One region of the Cryobacterium sp. GrIS_2_6 genome, then DNA from elsewhere that is predicted to be linked to it. Evidence: predicted binding sites of a transcription regulator. Region 1 holds the regulator's gene; the other holds the start of a gene.
The links. The regulator LexA, encoded in region 1, represses DNA repair genes until DNA is damaged. The targets are predictions, from matches to a motif close to TCGAACANNTGTTCGA.
Positions count from the first base shown of each region.

Region 2: a site for LexA is predicted at 2,760-2,775, ahead of RCH22_RS00165 (DUF222 domain-containing protein). Genes of this name have one in related genera too.

Region 1 is NZ_JAXCHP010000001.1:1,975,868-1,988,716, reverse strand. It holds gene miaA (tRNA (adenosine(37)-N6)-dimethylallyltransferase MiaA) at 1-145, shown strand, start outside; gene dapF (diaminopimelate epimerase) at 338-1,219, shown strand; gene RCH22_RS09860 (methyltransferase) at 1,295-1,918, opposite strand; gene hflX (GTPase HflX) at 1,960-3,519, shown strand; gene RCH22_RS09850 (methylenetetrahydrofolate reductase) at 3,716-4,705, shown strand; gene metE (5-methyltetrahydropteroyltriglutamate--homocysteine S-methyltransferase) at 4,880-7,219, shown strand; gene lexA (transcriptional repressor LexA) at 7,332-8,036, opposite strand; gene RCH22_RS09835 (LysM peptidoglycan-binding domain-containing protein) at 8,359-8,733, shown strand; gene RCH22_RS09830 (histidinol-phosphate transaminase) at 8,842-9,930, shown strand; gene hisB (imidazoleglycerol-phosphate dehydratase HisB) at 9,956-10,594, shown strand; gene hisH (imidazole glycerol phosphate synthase subunit HisH) at 10,591-11,223, shown strand; gene priA (bifunctional 1-(5-phosphoribosyl)-5-((5-phosphoribosylamino)methylideneamino)imidazole-4-carboxamide isomerase/phosphoribosylanthranilate isomerase PriA) at 11,285-12,025, shown strand; gene RCH22_RS09810 (SseB family protein) at 12,009-12,839, shown strand.
Region 2 is NZ_JAXCHP010000001.1:20,850-27,054, forward strand. It holds gene RCH22_RS00145 (SGNH/GDSL hydrolase family protein) at 1-349, opposite strand, end outside; gene RCH22_RS00150 (TetR/AcrR family transcriptional regulator) at 423-995, opposite strand; gene RCH22_RS00155 (alpha/beta hydrolase) at 1,085-2,068, shown strand; partial or broken gene RCH22_RS00160 (hypothetical protein) at 2,194-2,569, shown strand; gene RCH22_RS00165 (DUF222 domain-containing protein) at 2,795-4,456, shown strand; gene RCH22_RS00170 (HutD family protein) at 4,558-5,232, opposite strand; gene hutI (imidazolonepropionase) at 5,210-6,205, opposite strand, start outside.

The DNA of each region.
Region 1 (12,849 bases):
CCAGGCCGAGGCGATCGAGCAGACCCAACAGCTCACCCGTCGCTACGCCCGACGGCAGGTCAGCTGGTTCAAGCGCTCACAGGACACGCACTGGATCGACTACGACGCCCCCGACCGCGTCGCGGCCGCCCGCTCGCACCTCTGACGCCCGAACCAGTTCGACGGAGATTGTGCGTTTTGGGCACGTGAGACGACGTTTGAAGCGCTTTCCGGGCAGGATCTCCGTCGAATCGGTTCGGGCGGCGGATGCCGGGCGCGAGTCGTCGAGAGCGGCCGTCGTCCCTCGGGACTCGCGGCCCGGGTCGGGAGTCCCGGGTCTGCTCCCTACACTGGTCTGATGGGCATCGATCTCAACTTCACCAAAGGCCAGGGCACGGGCAACGACTTCGTGTTGTTCGCCGATCCCGACGGGCAGATCGAACTGACCCCGGCGCAGATCCGCGCGATCTGCGACCGCCGCTTCGGCATCGGCGCGGACGGCATCATCCGCGCGGTCCGCTCGCGCAGCCTCGAGGCCGGCGCCGCAGCCCTCGCGGAGGACGACCAGGCCGAGTGGTTCATGGATTACTGGAACGCCGACGGTACCCTCTCCGAGATGTGCGGCAACGGCATCCGTGTCTATGCCCGGTTCCTCGCCGAACAGGGCCTCGCCGACGTGCCCGGCGGGGACACCCTCGTCGTCGGAACTCGCGCGGGCGTCCGTGACGTCCAGCGGAACGCTGCGGGCTACCAGGTCGACCTGGGCCGCTGGCGGCTCGACGGCGGCGAACCGCTCGTGCGTGCCCGGAACCTCGCCGTCGCCCGGCCCGGCCTAGGGATCAACGTCGGCAACCCGCACGTCGTGGTCGCCCTCGCAGACCTCGGCGAACTCGAGAGCGCAGACCTCGGCTACATTCCGCAGCTCGACCCCGAACCCGCTGACGGTGCCAATGTCGAATTCGTGGTGCCCGGCGACCCCCTGATCGTCGACGGAGTCGGGCACATCCGGATGCGCGTCCACGAACGCGGAAGCGGCGAGACGCTCTCCTGCGGCACGGGGGCCGCAGCGGCCGCCCTCGCGACCCGGCACTGGGCGGGCGCGGGAGCCCCGAACCAGTGGCGCGTCGAGGTGACCGGCGGCACGCTCGGCGTGCGGATGTTCCCGGCAGAGGACGGCGAGCACGTCGCGCTCTCCGGGCCGGCCGAGCTCGTCTACGACGGAGTCTTCCGCCTGGACTGACCCCCCTCCCGCGAAAGCGGGTGAATCGTCGGTTAGATCGCGGCTAACCGCCGATTCACCCGCTTTCGCGAACGGTTAGAGGGTGGGGTCGCCGTGGCGCTTGACGCGGAGGACACGGAAGCCCTTGCTGATCGCGAAACGGGAGACCGCGAAGTCGCGGGGGAGTTCGCCGTCGAGCCAGCGCTGCAAGGAATCGGAGCCGAGGTTGCGCTGCACGACGAGCCAGGCATCCGAATCGGGCTCGAGGCGCGGTAGCCAGCTACTCAGCAGGTTGTGCAGCTCGTTCTTGCCGACCCGGATCGGCGGGTTCGACCAGATCGTGCGGAACTGCACGTGCGGTGGAACCTGGTCGGGTGTGACGGCCGTGATGTTCGTCAGCCCGAGCTTCTCGGCATTCAGCCGCACGAGGTCGAGGGCGCGTTCGTTGACGTCGACCGCCCAGATCGTGGCGCGCGGCGAAGCGAGCGCGAGGTGGAAGCTGATCGGACCCCAGCCGCAGCCGAGGTCGAGGAAGTCGCCCCCCGGCGGCGGCGCAGGCGTGTTCTCGAGGAGTACCTTGGTGCCCGTGTCGATGTGGTCGGGACTGAACACCGAGTTGGCGGTCGTGACCTCCCGCGCCTGGCCTCCCAGGTGCACGGTCACCTGCTGCAGCCTGAGCTTACTGTCGGGTGCAGGGGTGAAGTAATGGTCGGAGGGCATAGAGGGAACCTACCGCTCTTCGAGGAAGTAAGGTTAAAGGAATGATTGAACCAGTTGAAACCCCGGACGACGATGTTGTGGCACGGGTCCTTGCCAGTGCCGATTCCAAGGCCGCCGGCTATTCCCTCTTCCGCAGCGGGAGCGCCCAGGCCCTCGACGCCGAGCCCCGCTCCGACGAACACGATGACGGCCATGACGGCGCCCAGCTCGACCGCGAAGACCGCAACGCCCTCCGCCGCGTTCCCAGCCTCTCCACCGAGCTCGAGGACGTCACCGAGGTCGAATACCGGCAGCTGCGCCTCGAAAACGTTATTCTGATCGGCCTGTACACCCAGGGCACCGTCGCGGACGCCGAGAACTCCATGCGCGAACTCGCTGCCCTCGCCGAGACGGCGGGCGCCACCGTGCTCGACGGCCTCATGCAGCGCCGCGCCACCCCGGACACGAGCACCTACCTCGGCAAGGGCAAGGCGCAGGAACTCGCCGGCATCGTCAAGGCCCTCGGCGCTGACACCGTCATCGCCGACACCGAACTCGCGCCCAGCCAGCGACGCGCCCTCGAGGACGTCGTCAAGGTCAAGGTCATCGATCGCACCGCCACGATCCTCGACATCTTCAGCCAGCACGCCAAGAGCAGGGAGGGCAAGGCCCAGGTCGAACTCGCCCAGCTCGAATACCTGCTGCCCCGCCTCCGAGGCTGGGGCGACTCGATGTCGCGCCAGGCCGGTGGCCAGGTCGGCGGAACCGGTGCCGGAATGGGTTCCCGCGGCCCCGGCGAGACGAAGATCGAACTCGACCGTCGTCGCATCCACACCCGGATGTCCCGGCTGCGCAAGCAGATCCTGGCCATGAAGCCAGCCCGCGAGGCCAAGCGCGCCAACCGCAAGCGCAACGCCGTGCCCTCCGTCGCCATCGTCGGATACACGAACGCCGGCAAGTCGAGCCTGCTGAACCGGATCACCCGGGCCGGCGTGCTCGTCGAGAACTCCCTCTTCGCCACGCTCGACGCGACCGTGCGGAAGTCGACCACGAGCGACGGGCGCCTGTACACGCTGACCGACACCGTCGGCTTCGTCCGCAACCTGCCGCACCAACTCGTCGAGGCCTTCCGGTCGACCCTTGAAGAGGTCGCCGACGCCGACGTCATCGTGCACGTCGTCGACGCCTCCCATCCCGACCCGGCGAGCCAGCTCGCGACGGTCCGCGAGGTCATCGGTGAGGTCGGCGCCCGGGAGATCCCTGAGCTCGTCGTCTTCAACAAGAGCGACCTCGTCACCGACGACGATCGTCTCGTGCTGCGCGGCCTCTGGCCGAAGGGCATCTTCGTCTCCACTCGCACGGGTGAGGGCGTCGAGGAGGTGCTCGCCGCGATCGCCGGACTGCTTCCGCGCCCCTCCATCGAACTCGACCTGCTCATTCCCTACGAGCGCGGCGACCTGATCGCGATGCTGCACGCCCAGGGCACGGTGCTCACGACGGACTACGCCGAAACCGGCACCCGGGTGCGCGCCCTCGTTACGACGGAGATCCAGTCCCAGTTCGCACCGTTCGCCGTCGCACCGGTGGCCGCTGTGCCCGCCGTCGCAAGCGGAACCAGGTAACGAACGGTCACACTCGTGCAATCCGATTAAGGGATTGCTAGAGTTTTCTTCAATCGTTGCCGACGGATTTCTTCCGCCGGCATGGTGCGACAGCCGAGCCCGGCACCCGCCCGCGAACACCCGCCAGGGCTTCCTGGCGGTCCGCGGCCGCCCGGCCATTCAGTGCACACACTGGCTACTGTCGAATGAGGAATGAATGTCCACTCCAACGGACTCCGCCCGCACACGGCGCATCCCCTTCTCGTTCGAGCTGTATCCGCCCAAGACGGATGCTGCAGCATCCGCTCTCGCGACGACGATCGACCATCTCGCGGCGGCGGGCCCCGACTTCCTCTCGGTCACCTACGGAGCCAACGGATCCTCACGCCGCTCCTCGCTCGACGTGCTCAGCCGCATCCTCCGCACGACGAACGTCGAAGCGATGGCCCACCTCACCTGCGTCGGTTCCACCCACGACGAGGCGAACCGGCTGATCCGCGAGTTCCTCGACGCGGGAGTGCGCAGCTTCCTCGCCCTCCGCGGCGACCCGCCTGCCGGCACGAAGGAGGGCGAGGCGTTCCTCGGCGACTTCGGCAGCGCCGCCGAACTCGTGCAGCTCATCCACCGGGTTCAGGCCGAGAAATCGCCATACCGCGAGACGATCATCCCCGGTATCCCCGCCGCACGCGCCGTCAAGCCCGGCCACGAGAAGGTGCGGATCGCCGTCGCGGCGTTCCCGAACGGCCACCCCCGGTCACGCTCATCGGCGCAGGATATCGATACCCTGCTCGCCAAGCAGGCCGCGGGCGCGAACCTCGGCATCACCCAGCTCTTCTTCCACGCCGACCACTTCCTGAGCTTCGTCCAGCGCGCCAGGGAGGCCGGAGTGCTCTTCCCGATCCTGCCCGGCATCATGCCGGTGACCAGCCCGGCCAGGCTGCGGCGGATCATCGAACTCTCCGGTGAGCAGATGCCCGCAGACCTGTCCATCCGGCTCGAGATCGAACCGACCAAGGAGGGACAGCGCGAGATCGGCATCCAGCACGCCGTCGACCTCGCCAGCCAGGTGATCGCCGGCGGCGCCCCCGGGCTGCACCTCTACGCCTTCAACCAGCACGAAACCGTACTGGAGGTACTCGACGGCTGCGGCCTGCTCGGCGCGCCGGCTCCGGTCCGGACGCCGACGGCACTGCCCACGATCGTGTAACCCGGCCTGGCGCCCTGCCCCGGTCGCCATCGCCATCATCGCTCCCGCTCCGCCGAACGCCGTACGGGCGCCTCGGGTTTCCGTCGCGCCAGAAAGCACCCGGCCCGCCGCGGCATCCGCCCCACACACCACCCGCCAGCATCCGCTGCACCGCCCAACCGCAAAGGAAACGTTATGACCAGCACTGCCCCGTTCCCCGCAGGCACCATCCTCGGCTACCCGCGCATCGGCCCGCGCCGCGAACTCAAGAAGGCCGTCGAATCTTTCTGGGCCGGCACGTCGAGCGCCGCCGAACTCGAGGCCGCCGCGGCCGGACTCCGCCAGGCCACCCGCGACCGCCTCGCCGCCCTCGGCCTCGGCCGCACCGACTCCGCCATCCCGGAGTCGTTCTCCTACTACGACCAGATGCTCGACGCGCTGTGCGCGGTCGGCGCCGTGCCCGCCCGCTTCGCCGGACTCGTCGACGCCGACGGGCACATCGACCTCGCCGGTTACTTCACCCTCGCCCGCGGCGAGGGGGACAGCCTCCCGCTCGAGATGACCAAGTGGTTCGACTCGAACTACCACTACCTCGTGCCCGAGATCGGTCCGGAAACGGAGTTCTCCCTCTCGAGTGACCGCATCGTGAGCGAATTCGAGGAGGCACGCGCGGCCGGCTACCTGACCCGGCCCGTCATCGTCGGGCCGGTCACCTTCCTGCTGCTCAGCAAGCCGAGCGACGAAGCCCCCGCGGGCTTCGAGCCCATCGACCGGATCGAGGACCTCATTCCCGTGTACGCGACCTTGTTGCAGCGCCTCGCCGCCGCCGGTGCCGAGTGGGTGCAGCTCGACGAACCCGGCCTCGTCAGCGAGAGCATCCACGTGCCCCGCGCTGAGACCCTCAGCGCCGTGCAGTGGGCGTATGGGACTCTCGGGCACCTCGCCCAGCGCCCGGCGATCTTCGTCGCCGCTCCCTACGGTAGCCTCGGCGACGCCCTCCCCGTACTCGCCGCCGCACCGATCGAGGCCATCGGCCTTGATCTCGTCCGCGGCACGCTCCCCGAGACGGCCCAGGGGCTCGACGGGAAGACCCTCGTCGCCGGTGTCATCGACGGGCACAACATCTGGCGCGGTGACCTGGCGGATGCATTCGCTCAGCTCACCGGGGCCGGCACCCTGTCGGCGCGGGTCACCGTCTCGACCTCGACGAGCCTCCAGCACGTCCCGCACACCGTCGCCGACGAGACCGCGCTCGGCGCCGAACTGGTGAGCTGGCTCGCCTTCGCCGACGAGAAGGTCGGCCAGGTTGTGACCCTCGCCCGCGGCCTGGCCGACGGTCGGGAGGCCATCACGGCCGAACTGGACGCCGCGACCGCCGCACTCGCCGCCCGCAGCGCCGCCCCCGGCGTCCGCGACGGTGCCGTGAGGGCCCGTGCCGCGGAGCTCACGGACGCCTCGTACAGCCGAGGCGTTTACGCCGACAGGCTCGCCGCCCAGGAGACCGCACTCGCGCTGCCCTTCCTGCCGACGACGACCATCGGCTCCTTCCCGCAGACCGGGGAGATCCGCCGTGCCCGCGCCCGCTTCCTCACCGGAGTGCTCAGCGCAGCCGAATACCGCGACCTGATGCGCGCGGAGATCGCCCGGGTCGTCGCCCTGCAGGAGGAGATCGGCCTCGACGTGCTCGTGCACGGCGAACCCGAGCGCAACGACATGGTGCAATACTTCGCCGAGAACCTCGACGGCTTCGCGGTCACCGAGAACGGCTGGGTCCAGTCCTACGGCAGCCGCTGCACCCGCCCGTCCATCCTGTGGGGCGATGTCTCCCGCCCGAAACCGATCACCGTCGAGTGGTCGACCTACACGCAGGGGCTGACGGAGAAGCCGGTCAAGGGCATGTTGACCGGACCGGTCACCATCCTCGCCTGGTCCTTCGTGCGCGACGACCAGCCCCTCGGCGAGACGGCGCGCCAGGTCGCTCTCGCCCTCCGCGACGAGATCGCCGACCTCGAGGCCGCCGGAATCGGCATCATCCAGGTCGACGAGCCGGCCCTGCGCGAACTGCTTCCGCTCAAGAAGGCCGGCCACGCCGACTACCTCGACTGGTCCGTCGGCTCGTTCCGGCTCGCGACCGCCGGGGTGCAGGACGCGACCCAGATCCACACCCACCTCTGCTACTCCGAGTTCGGCGTCGTGCTCGAGGCGATCCGCGCTCTCGACGCCGACGTGACGAGCATCGAGGCGGCCCGCTCCCGGATGGAGGTCGTGACGGACATCCAGGCCAACGGCTTCGACCACGGCATCGGCCCGGGTGTCTACGACATCCACTCGCCGCGGGTGCCGGGCGTTGCCGAGCTGACGGAGCTGCTCGACCGTGCCGTCGCCGCCATCCCGACCGGTCAGGTCTGGGTGAACCCGGATTGCGGGCTCAAGACCCGCGGCTACACGGAGACGGTCGAGTCTCTCGGAAACATGATCGAGGCCACCCGCATCGTGCGCGCCCGCCTCGCCGCAGGCATCCCCGCCCTCGCCTGATCCTCTTCGCGGCGAACACCCACCGCGCGAGATGCACCATTTCCGCCGCTTCGCGCCAGGCATGCCTGGCGCGAAGCGGCGCAGTTGGCGCGCACGGGGGAATTACAGGGGACTACAGGGACCGCAGGACGGCGACGATCTTGCCGAGGATCTCGGCGTGGTCACCGAGGATCGGCTCGAAGTTGGTGTTCCTCGGCAGCAGCCAGGTGTGGCCGTCACGCTGCCGGAAGACCTTCACCGTCGCCTCGCCATCGAGCATCGCGGCGACGATCTCGCCGTTCTCCGCGGTCTTCTGCTGGCGGACGACGACCCAGTCGCCGTCCATAATCGCGGCGTCGATCATCGATTCGCCGACGACCTTGAGCATGAACAGCTCGCCCTTGCCGACAAGCTGGCGCGGGAGCGGGAAGATCTCGTCGACCTGCTGGTCGGCCATGATCGGAACACCGGCCGCGATCCGCCCGACGAGCGGCACCATTGCCGCGTCGCCCACCGGGGTTCCCTGCTGGAAGTTCTCCGCGGCGCCGGCCGCGGTGTCCTCTGGCGACTGCGGCAGCTCGATCAGGACCTCGAGCGCCCGGGGCCGGTTCGGGTCCCTGCGCAGGTAGCCGCTCAGCTGGAGTTGGTTGAGCTGGTGGGTGACGCTCGACAGCGACGACAGGCCGACGGCGTCACCGATCTCCCGCATGCTCGGTGGATAGCCGCGCTGGCCGACAGATCGCTGGATCACGTCCATGATCGCGCGCTGCTTGTCGCTGAGGCTCTTCCTCCGACGTGTTCCGCCTCGTTCGGGGGAACTGCCGGTGAACGGGGTCACGCTGTCCGGGGTCACGCTGTCCTGGGTCACGATGTCGCTCCTGTCGGTGGCGGTGGGCGGTGGCGGGCGGTCGCCCCGGCGGATGCCGTGAGGCGACCGTATCCAAATGTCAGTGGTCGCTGGTTGAGTTCACACCAGTCAATCGAAACTGTAACCAGCTTGGGGCGAAGTACAGACATTCATTCGAGTGTGTCGTGTACTTCACCCCGATAATAACCGGAGAAAGTCTTGATTGTTCGAACAATCGAATATATATTCGGAACATAGCTTCGTATCCGGCTCTCCCGGCCGAGAGCCGGATACGAATACACAGGAGGCAGACATGAACACAACAATCGAGCTGGCCCCGGGGGCGCACACCCGGCTGCGCATCACCCGGCGCGGTCGTGCCGTGCTGACCGCGATCGCCGGCGTCCCCCTCGTCGTCGGCGCGCTTGCCCTCGCCCTCAACGGCGGACTCGCCGCCGCAGACGGCAGCACCTTGAGCGGCAGCAGCATGAGCGCCGACACGGGCGGAAGTGCGACGACGTTCGACTACGTCACGATCCAGTCGGGCCAGTCGTTGTGGCAGCTTGCCGAGCGCATCGCCCCCTCTGCCGATCCGCGCGAGGTGATCGCCGAGATCGTCAACCTGAACCAGCTGCCCTCTGAGAGCGTGCAGCCGGGCCAACGACTGGCCCTCCCGGCCGAATACTGAGCAAGCCGGATAGTGAGCAAGTCGGATACTGAAGCACCGGAGTACTGAGCAAGCCGAATACTGAACCACGGGCAATATGACCCGCCGGTGCTGAGGCCCATCGGTAATATGGGGGGAGTGACCAGTCTCAACGACCTGCCCCTCCGCGACAATCTTCGCGGGCTCACTCCCTATGGGGCGCCGCAGCTGCACGTGCCGGTCGCACTCAACGTGAATGAGAACACCCACGGCATCCCCGAGGACGTGGCCGTTGACATCGCCGCAGCACTGGCCGCCGCGATCCGGGGGATCAACCGGTACCCGGACCGGGAATTCACGGAACTGCGCGAGGCGATGGCCCGCTACCTCGGACACGGTCTCACCCGTCAGAACATCTGGGCCGCCAACGGCTCCAACGAGGTTCTCCAGCAGGTGCTGCAGGCCTTCGGCGGGCCGGGACGCACCCTCCTCGGTTTCGCCCCCACCTACTCGATGTACCCGTTGCTCGCCTCGGGAACCGGAACGCGCTGGGTCGCCGGTGACCGCGACGCCGACTTCGAACTCACCCCGAAGCGCGCCGTCGACTGGGTCAACCGGGTCAATCCCGACCTCGTCTTCCTGTGCTCCCCGAACAACCCGACCGGCACCCCGCTCTCTCTCGAAGTGATCGCCGCCGTCTACGACGCCTGTGACGGCATCGTGGTCGTCGACGAGGCCTACGCCGAATTCGCTCCGGTGGGGACGGCATCCGCTCTCACCCTGCTGCCCGGCCGGGAACGCCTGCTGGTCTCCCGCACGATGAGCAAGGCCTTTGCGTTCGCCGGGGCCCGGGTGGGCTACCTCGCCGCCGACCCGGCCGTGACGGATGCGCTGCGGCTCGTGCGCCTGCCGTACCACCTCTCCGCGCTGACCCAGGCCGCGGCCGTCGCCGCTTTCGCGCACACGACGGAGATGCTGCGCATGGTCGACGACATCCGCGGCCAGCGCGACCGCCTCGTCACCGAACTGCACCGGCTGGGCTACCGCCCCTTGCGGAGCTGGAGCAATTTCGTGCTGTTCGGCGGGGTCTCCGACCCGCGCGGAACCTTCGAGGCTCTGCTCGCCGAGGGCATCCTCGTGCGCGACGTCGGGATCCCCGGCCACCTGCGGGTCACGGCCGGCACCGAGCGCGAGACGAGCGTATTCCTCGACGCCCTCGAAGCACTGGGCCACGCGTAACCGCCCGGGCCAATAAACTAGCCGCATGAGCTCACAGTCACCGGCCGCACAGTCATCGACCGCACAGGCCCGCATCGCGCACCTGCAGCGGGAGACGAGCGAGTCGAGCATCGACCTGACGATCAACCTCGACGGCACCGGCGTCTCTGACATTCACACCTCGGTGCCGTTCTACGACCACCTGCTCACCGCGTTCGCCAAGCACTCCCTGACCGACCTAACCGTGCGGGCGTCGGGGGACATCGAGATCGATGTGCACCACACCGTCGAAGACGTCGCCATCGTGCTCGGACTCGCCATCCGGCAGGCGCTCGGTGACAAGTCCGGCATCTCCCGCTACGGCGACGCGCTCGTGCCCCTCGACGACGCCCTCGCCCAGGCTGTCGTCGACATCTCCGGCCGTCCGTACCTCGTGCACACCGGGGAGCCTGCCGGCTTCGAGTTCCACCTCATCGGCGGGCACTTCACCGGCTCGATGGTGCGCCACGTCTTCGAGGCGATCGCATTCAACGCGGCCCTCACCGTGCACGTCACCGTGCTCGGCGGTCGTGACCCGCACCACATTGCCGAGGCCGAATTCAAGGCCTTCGCCCGCGCGTTCCGCCAGGCCAAGGCCTACGACCCGCTCGTCTCCGGCATCCCCTCGACCAAGGGCGCCTTGTGACGAGCGTCGTCGTCTTCGACTACGGCACGGGAAACGTGCACTCGGCCGTCAAGGCTCTCGAACTCGCCGGCGCCGACGTGACCCTGACGAGCGACCGCCGCACAGCCCTCGAGGCTTCCGGCCTCGTCGTGCCCGGCGTCGGAGCGTTCAGCGCCGTGATGAGCGCCCTCACCGCCGTGCGCGGCGACGAGATCGTCGACCGCCGCATCGCCGGGGGACGGCCGGTGCTCGGCATCTGCGTCGGCATGCAGGTCCTGTTCGAGCACGGCGTCGAACGCGGCTCGGACACCGAGGGACTCGGCGAATGGCCAGGCACCGTCGCCCAGCTGCCCGCCAAGATCCTGCCGCACATGGGCTGGAACACCGTCACCCCCGACCCGGACTCGCGCCTCTTCGCCGGGATCGAGGACGAGCGGTTCTACTTCGTGCACTCCTTCGCCGCCCAGGAGTGGACGCTCGAGGTCACGCCGCCGTTCCCGCGGCCCCGGCTCACCTGGGCGGAACATGGCGGACCGTTCCTCGCCGCTGTCGAGAACGGACCGCTCTCCGCGACCCAGTTCCACCCGGAGAAATCGGGCGAGGCCGGCATCCGCCTGCTGAAGAACTGGATCGGCACCCTGCGGGACTGACCGTCCCCTCTCGCTTTTGTTCGGCGGCCCGGCCGCACCCATCCCTGATCTGAGGACTACCGTGACTGAAACCACCACCCGCCTCGTCCTGCTCCCGGCTGTCGACGTCGCGGACGGCAAGGCCGTGCGCCTCACCCAGGGCGAGGCCGGGACCGAGACCAACTACGGCGACCCCGTCGACGCCGCCCTCGACTGGGCGAGGCAGGGCGCCGAGTGGATCCACCTCGTCGACCTCGACGCGGCCTTCGGGCGCGGCACGAATACCGACGTGATCAGCCGGGTCATCCGCGAGGTCTCCGGAGTCAAGATCGAACTGTCCGGCGGGATCCGCGACGACGCCTCCCTGCACGCGGCGCTCGGCGCGGGCGTCAGCCGGATCAACCTCGGCACGGCGGCCCTGGAGAACCCGGACTGGGCTGGCCGCGTGATCGCCGAACACGGTGACCAGGTCGCCGTCGGCCTGGACGTGCGCGGCACGACCCTTGCCGCCCGCGGTTGGACGAAGGAGGGCGGCGACCTCTGGGAGGTGCTCGCCCGCCTCGAGGAAGCGGGCTGCTCCCGTTACGTCGTGACCGACGTCACCAAGGACGGTACTCTGCAGGGTCCGAACCTCGACCTGCTCCGGCAGGTGCTCGCGCACACCGACCGTCCCGTCGTCGCCTCCGGCGGCATCTCGAGCCTGGCCGACCTCGTCGCCCTGCGCGAGCTGGTCCCGCTCGGACTCGAGGGCGCGATCGTGGGCAAGGCGCTCTACGCGGGCGCCTTCACCCTCGGTGAGGCCCTGGATGTCGCCGGCCGTTAATCTCGGATCGACCGGCCTCCCCGGGGGCCCAGAAGGCCAGGGCGGCCCCGGTCGCGCCGGCGTCCCTGCCGACTCCGCCGGGCAGCCCTGGGCCGGCCGTGCCTTCGAAGCCAACGACCACGCCGACGACGACGGATCGGCCCCGCTCGACCTCCTCGCCGCCCTCGCCCGCTACCGCGACCGGGAGTCCGGGGAGGAGGCCGTCGTCGACGCGATCCGCTCGTCCCGGCTGCTGATCCCGCTCGTGACGGCGCTCGGCGACGCCGGGCACACCGACGCCGGTCTCCTCGTCGACAAGACCCAGGAACTCTCGGTCATCACGGTCGCCGGACCGGACGGTCGGAACGTGCTCCCGGTGTTCACCTCGGCCGAAGCCATGGCCGCGTGGAACAGTGCGGCGCGGCCGGTGCCGGCCGACGGCATCCGGATCGCCCTCGCCGCTGCGCAGGAGAACACCGACCTCGTCGTGCTCGACCCGACCGCGCCGACCGAATACGTCGTGCGGCGGCCGGCCCTGTGGGCGATCGCCCAGGGCCAGCCGTGGACGCCGAGCTACGCGAGCCGTGCCGTCGCCGACGCCTTCGCGGCGTCGATCACGAGCGAGCTGAGCGTGCTCGGCGTCGCGCTCTCAGCCGGCGACCCGCTCGGCCGGCTCGCCGGGCCAGAGCTCGTGGTGCGCCTCGAGCTCGTCGACGGCCTGACCCGCGCCGAACTCGACGCGACGCTCGCCCGCCTCGCCGCGCGCTGGTCGGCGAACGACACGATCGCCACCCAGGTCGATTCCCTGCGCGTGCAGCTCGCCGCGTCGAGCTGACCGGGCCGGT
Region 2 (6,205 bases), 2.0 Mb from region 1:
CGGTGGCCATGTCGACGGTGACGGTGATGCCGGTCGTCGCGATGGCCTGACCGGCGAGCTTCTTGTCCACGAGGAGTTCGTACACGCCGACCGGGCGCGGCGGGGCGCCCAGATAGACCAGCTTGGTGGGCAATACGTCGAGTTCGAAGTCGGTCGCTCGGGTGCTGAAGGCCAGGCGGACCGCGGAGGGCTGGGCTTCCATGGTGGCCAGCTGTGGGTCGGCGTAGACGCGAGCCCACGCGGGCAGGCGGTGCGGGAGTATTCCGTGGGCGGTCTGTTCCAGATCGAGCGCGCCGCGGAGGAGGTCGGGGGTGATGGGCGTGGTTATCCAGTCGTGCTGGGAGGACATCTGTGAACCTTCTGATCGGGGAATTCCGAGGTGGGGGAGGTGGTGCGGGTGCCGGACGCGTGGCGTTCTGGCGTTATTCGGGCGCCGGCCAGGTGCGCAACAGGGCGTCGAGGGCATCCAGAGAACGAGTCCAGGACTCCTGGGAGTCGGGGGAACTGTTGCTGAAGCCGCCTTCCAGCTCCAAGGTCGCAAAGCCATGGAAGACACTGCCGAGCAGCCGGACGGCATGTGTCTGGTCCGGTTCCATCAGGTCGTAGCCGCGCAGGATTGCGCGGGTCATCGCGGAGTGGCGGACGCCGGCGCTCGCGATCGCGGTCTCCCGGTCGAGCCGGAAGTGCATGGCGGCGTAACGCCCGGGATGTTCGCGGGCATAGTCGCGGTAGACGTTGCCGAGCGCGACCAGGGCATCCTTGCCTGCCCGGCCCGCCACGGCATCCGCTGCCCGGTCGGCGAGTTCCTGGAGGGCGAGCAGAGCGATCCTGGTCTTGAGATCGTGCGAGTTGGTGACGTGGGAGTACAGGCTCGCGACCTTGACCTCGAAAAGCCTGGCCAGTGCCGAGAGCGTGACCCGGTCGAATCCGACCTCGTCGGCGAGTTCAGCGCCCGCCCGGGTCAGGCGCTCCGCGGTCAGTCCTGCGCGTGCCATGAGAACCTTTCCATTTTGCTAATGCTACATTAATTTTGCCTAATACATTTAGGTAGATTCGCGACGGGCGCCGTTGGGATAATTTCCCCATGACCGACACGCGCAGAATCCGGTCGGCGGCCGGGGCGACAGCCGGCCGAGTCGACATGGCCTTCTTCTGGGCCGCCCGCGTCGTGGCGACGCTCGGCGTGATCGTCACTGCCGGGGCGGCACTGTCGACCGGGTCGATGCTTGTGCACGGGCATCCGGCGTACCTGGTCTTCCTCGTCCTCACCTGTGCCGTCAGTCTTGCGGTTGCGCTGCGCTCCTGGCTCACGCGTGCGGTGCGGCATCGCGGGCGCAAGGGTTTCCGGGGTGTGATTGTTGGGCTGTCGCTCGGAGTGATCGTGCTGGCCTGGTGGCTCGTGCCGTTGTCGGCCGTTGAGCCGGCCCTGTCCGCGATGGACTCCGACACGAGCGTGACCGTGACCGAGACGGCCGACCAGATCGTCCTTCAGCCCACGGGAACCGCGAGCAACGTCGGGGTGTTCTTCCAGCCCGGAGCGCGCGTTGACGCTCGCGCATACGCGGCCATGCTGCGCCCTCTCGCCGAGGCCGGGCACGTGGTCGTTATCCCCAAGCAGCCGTTCGGGATTGCGTTCCTCTCGACGGGAGCATTCGGGTCGGCGCGCGCCGCGCATCCGCCGGTTGCGCGTTGGGTGGTCGGCGGCCACTCTCTCGGCGGGACTGTCGCGGCGATGGATGCCCAGTCTTTCGCCGGTGCGTCGACAGACCCGGTTGTCGGATTGTTGTTTTTCGCCTCATACCCCGCGAACGACCTGAGCGGGCTGGGCGCCAGCGTGCTGTCGATCTCCGGTACGAACGACGGTCTGGCGACTCCGGACAAGATCAGCACGTCGAAAGCGTCGCTGCCGGCGGATGCGCGATACCTCGTGATCGAGGGCGGCGTGCACGCGTTCTTCGGCGACTACGGCCCGCAGTCCGGGGATGGAGAGTCGTCCATCTCCCAGGATGCCGCGCGCGCCGAAATCTCGGCGGCGAGCGTCAGGTTCGTGAACGCCTTCGATAAGTAGGACGAGCGCGCGGTCAGTCGCCCGCTGCTCGGCGACCTGTTCGTCGACCACCTGACCTGGCAGTGGGCGTTCTGCATCAACATCTCCGTCGGCGTTATCGCCTTCGTGATCGCCTGGTTCACCGGGACCCGCAGGCGCTCAACCAGCTGCGGGCAGCACGGCGGGACGGAATCGTCGCAGCGTACGCGGATGCCCTCGCACCGGTGTGCTGGTACCTGCTGCCGTTCATCGCGCTCGCCTTCATCCTCTCGCTCTTCCTCAAGCAGATTCCGCTCTCGGGCGTCCGGACTGATCGCCCGCGGAGAGGCCATCGGCGGGGACGAAGCGGAAGTCCTCGAAGCCGCCCAGCGCGGCGGGGACCTGCGCGAGTTCGCTGGTGCTCCGGAACGCGCAGACACTAAGCCCGCGCGAGCGTGCCTAACTCAGGAGATTCTTGTGCGCGAGCGGGATCAACCGCACTGGTCCCTGGGCCGGCAACGGTCGCCCGGGCGGATCTCCTGAGTGAGCCACCACGGGCTCGGCGTGTTCAATTTCAGGTCGGCCTTACGATTTCGGTGAGATGACCAAATCTGAATTGCCCCTGAACCCAAGCCGTTCGGCCATGATCGAACGATTTTTATCTCACTGGAATCGTAAGGGCGTTTCAGGTGCGAAACTCGGGATGCTTGACCTGAAATTAGGTGAGTATGGCTCGCATTCCTGTTCGATTTGCGGTAGAATCGGGGTATGGCAGGAGCTTCAGATCCCCAGTCACACACCCCGCAGACACCCGGTTCCGGGGCCGCGGGTGATCAGCCCATCGTGGGTGTCGAGTCGGCCCATCCCGTGGCGGTTGCCGTGGGATTCGAGGGCGCGGAGGGGCTGGCCAGGTCGGTGCCATCGGTTCATGCGGATGCTGTCGCCCGGCTCGCCGAGGCGCAGGCGGCTCTCGCAGAGGCCCTGGCTGCGATCCCGGTCGGGTTGCTCAGCGACACAGAAGCGGTGAAGGCGCTCAGCACGGTGGAGGCCATCGGGCGGACCGTGGATGCGGCCCGGGTGAACACCGCCACGGAAGTGGACCGGCGGGCCCGGGTGCTCGGCCGCGAGGGTCTGGCCTGGCGGATGGGCTGCAAGGGTCCGTGGGATGTGCTCACCCGGGTGACGCGGGTCTCGGCCCGGGAGGTGAAGCGGCGCACGAAGCTCGGCGACGCGGTGTTGCCGCGGCCGTGCGGCGGGAGCAGCTGGTTGCCGCCGTTGTTCCCGACGGTCGGGGCAGCGCTGACCGCTGGGGAGATCGGTGTGGAGACGGCGGAGTTGATCGTGGAGGGGTTGCAGGTGATCAGTCACCGGGTGGCGCCGGATGACTTGTTGACGGCCGAGCGTGCCCTGGTCGCCTCGGCGGCCGGGCTGATCACCCCGGAGACCGAGGATTTGGCCGGGGCAGGAGTGCCGGTGACCACGGACCTGATGCGGGGCATGGTCGCGCAGTGGCAGGCCATCCTCGACCCCGACGGGGTGCTCCCGCAGGAGGACGTGTTCGAGGCGAAGTCGAACATCGGCTTCGGACAACTCAAGAACGGGTTGTATCCGGTGAAGGGTGGGGTGACACCGGAACTGTTCGGGGTGATGAACACCCTCTTCGACGCTTTCCTGAGTTTCCACGCCCGCCCGGCGTTCCCCACCGCCGAGGAACAGGCGCTGATGGATTCGGGGCAGTTGGTCCCCGGCGCCGAGACTGCGGACGGCGAGACCGGCACGGGCCCGGATCTTGACGTGATCGAGGCGGAGCTGCGGGAGCGGCGCGCGGACACCCGCACGGGCGGGGAGAAACGCGCCGACATCCTGCAGGCGTTGTTCGAACACGCAGCCCGGGACACGGACACGCCCAGCATGGGCGGGTCGGCGCCGACGGTGATGGTGCACGTGAACGCGGCCGACCTCGCCTCCGGGATCGGGGTCGGGTGGATCGACGGCGTTGAGGCCCCCGTGTCGCTCAAGACCGTGCACCAGCGCATCTGTGACGGCGGCTTCCAAGGGGTGTTGTTCGGGGCGAACAACCAAGTGCTGAAGCTGGGTCCGGAACGGCGCTACTTCAACCGGGCGCAGCGCCGGGCCATCAGCGCCCGGGACGGCGGCTGCATCATCCCCGGCTGCAAGGCCCCGGCGCACTGGGCCGAGGTGCACCATGTGAAGCCGTGGGCCACCGGCGGCCCAACGAACGTGGACAACGGGGTGCTCCTGTGCTGGTTCCACCACCACACCATCGACACCTCCGGGTGGGAGATCCGCATGGTGAAAGGATCACCGCAAGTGCGGGCCCCCGGACTCATCGACCCGCAACGACTCTGGCGGCCACCAAACCGACACCGCGCCCACCAAGACCTCACCGGACCACCCAACCGCGACTGACCGGCCCGAATGAACCTGGAGCAGCGAGGCTCGGTTCTCGTCGATCACCTGCTATCGGTCCGGCCGCCCTGCCGGTCGTGCAGAGGCACGCTCTGGGCGTCTCACGGTATTCGGGCTAGGCGACTGCTCGTGAGGACTATGGTCGCAAGAGCCACTGTGGCCCCGCCGCGGAGCGTCAAGGCTCGCCCCGACCTGGCAAGCACGGCGTCGCGGATGCCGAGGGTGTCGACGTTCGACCCCTGGGCGCTTCTGGAAGTACCGGTCCCTGGCGGGCCGTCGATCTCGACCTCGCCCTCGAGGACGACGACAAGGACGCTCTCGTCGGGACTCGGTGCCACCGAGAACGGGCCGGTGAGCCGCTCGACCCGGAGAGAACCCGTCGCGGCGGTGCGGCGCAGCATCAGGTTCAGGTCTTCAGAGTTCTCCGCCGACCCGGTCGACGAGACCACGCTTTCCCCGGAGAAGGCGCAAACCTGGTACTGGCCGACGTGCTGCGCTGTGCCGTCGATGGTCAGGTCGAGGCCGGCCTCGGACAGCGGGACGAGATATCGGTCGATGCCGGCGAACTCGGAGAATGCCGAGTCACCGGCGATCGTCGCGATGCTGACCCGCCACTCGAAATCGTCCATTGTCGCCGCAGGGGGCGCTACTGCCACCGTGCTGGTCCAGCCTCCGTTGTTTCGCCAGGCGACGGGAACCCGGGCGCTCGCGCGGGAGACCGGATCAGCTTGGTCTGGGGTGAGCCAGTCCGGCTCAGAAGGCGGCTCGGGCGGCACGGGTCACCGCCGGGAGCACGCGCTGTCCGAGCAGCCAGGTGGCGGCGGTGAGCGGCACCCCTGGACGATAGGCGATGTGCGAGATCGAGGGCGCGTCAAGCACCTGCAGATCGGCGCGACCGCCGACCCGGAGCGAGCCGACGGCATCCGCCCCCGAGTCACGCCCGAGGGCGCGGGCGCCGCCGCGAGTGGCCGCTCGAACGGCTTCCTCAACGGTCAGGTGCATCTGCAGCACGGCCGTTGCGATGCAGAACTGCATCGAGGTCGTGTACGAGGTGCCGGGGTTGCAGTTGGTCGCGATCGCGACGGTGATGCCCGCGTCGAGGAGCGCGCGGGCCGGCGCGAGCGGTTCCCGGGTGGACAGGTCACAGGCCGGCAGTACGGTCGCCACAGTGTCCGAAGCCGCCAGGGCGTCGAAGTCGGCGGGAGTCAGGTAGTTGCAGTGGTCGACGCTCGCCGCACCGAGCTCGACGGCCAGGGCGACACCCCCGCCGTGCCCGAGCTGGTTGCCGTGCACACGCAGGCCGAGCCCCGCCGCCCGGCCGGCGAGCAGGACCTCGCGGGATTGTTCGACGTTGAAGGCCCCACGCTCGCAGAACACGTCGATGAAACTGACCCACGGCGTCACGGCGGCCAACATCGGGCCGGTCACGAGGTCGAGGTAGTCGCGAGCGCTGATGCCATCCGGAACCAGATGCGCGCCCAGGAAGGTCACCACGTCCGCCCCACGAGAGGCGATCTCCGCGGAGCGGCGCTCAGTTTCGACGTCGAGGCCGTAGCCGGTCTTGGTCTCGAGGAAGGTGGTGCCCTGCGCCCGCGCCTCGTCGCGCAAGGCTCGGAGATTGGACTCGAGTTGGGCATCCGTTGCGGCCCTCGTCGCATTCACGGTGGTGCTGATGCCGCCGGCGGCATATTTAGTCCCGGCCATGCGCGCCTCGAATTCGGCAGAGCGATCGCCGGCGAAGACGAGGTG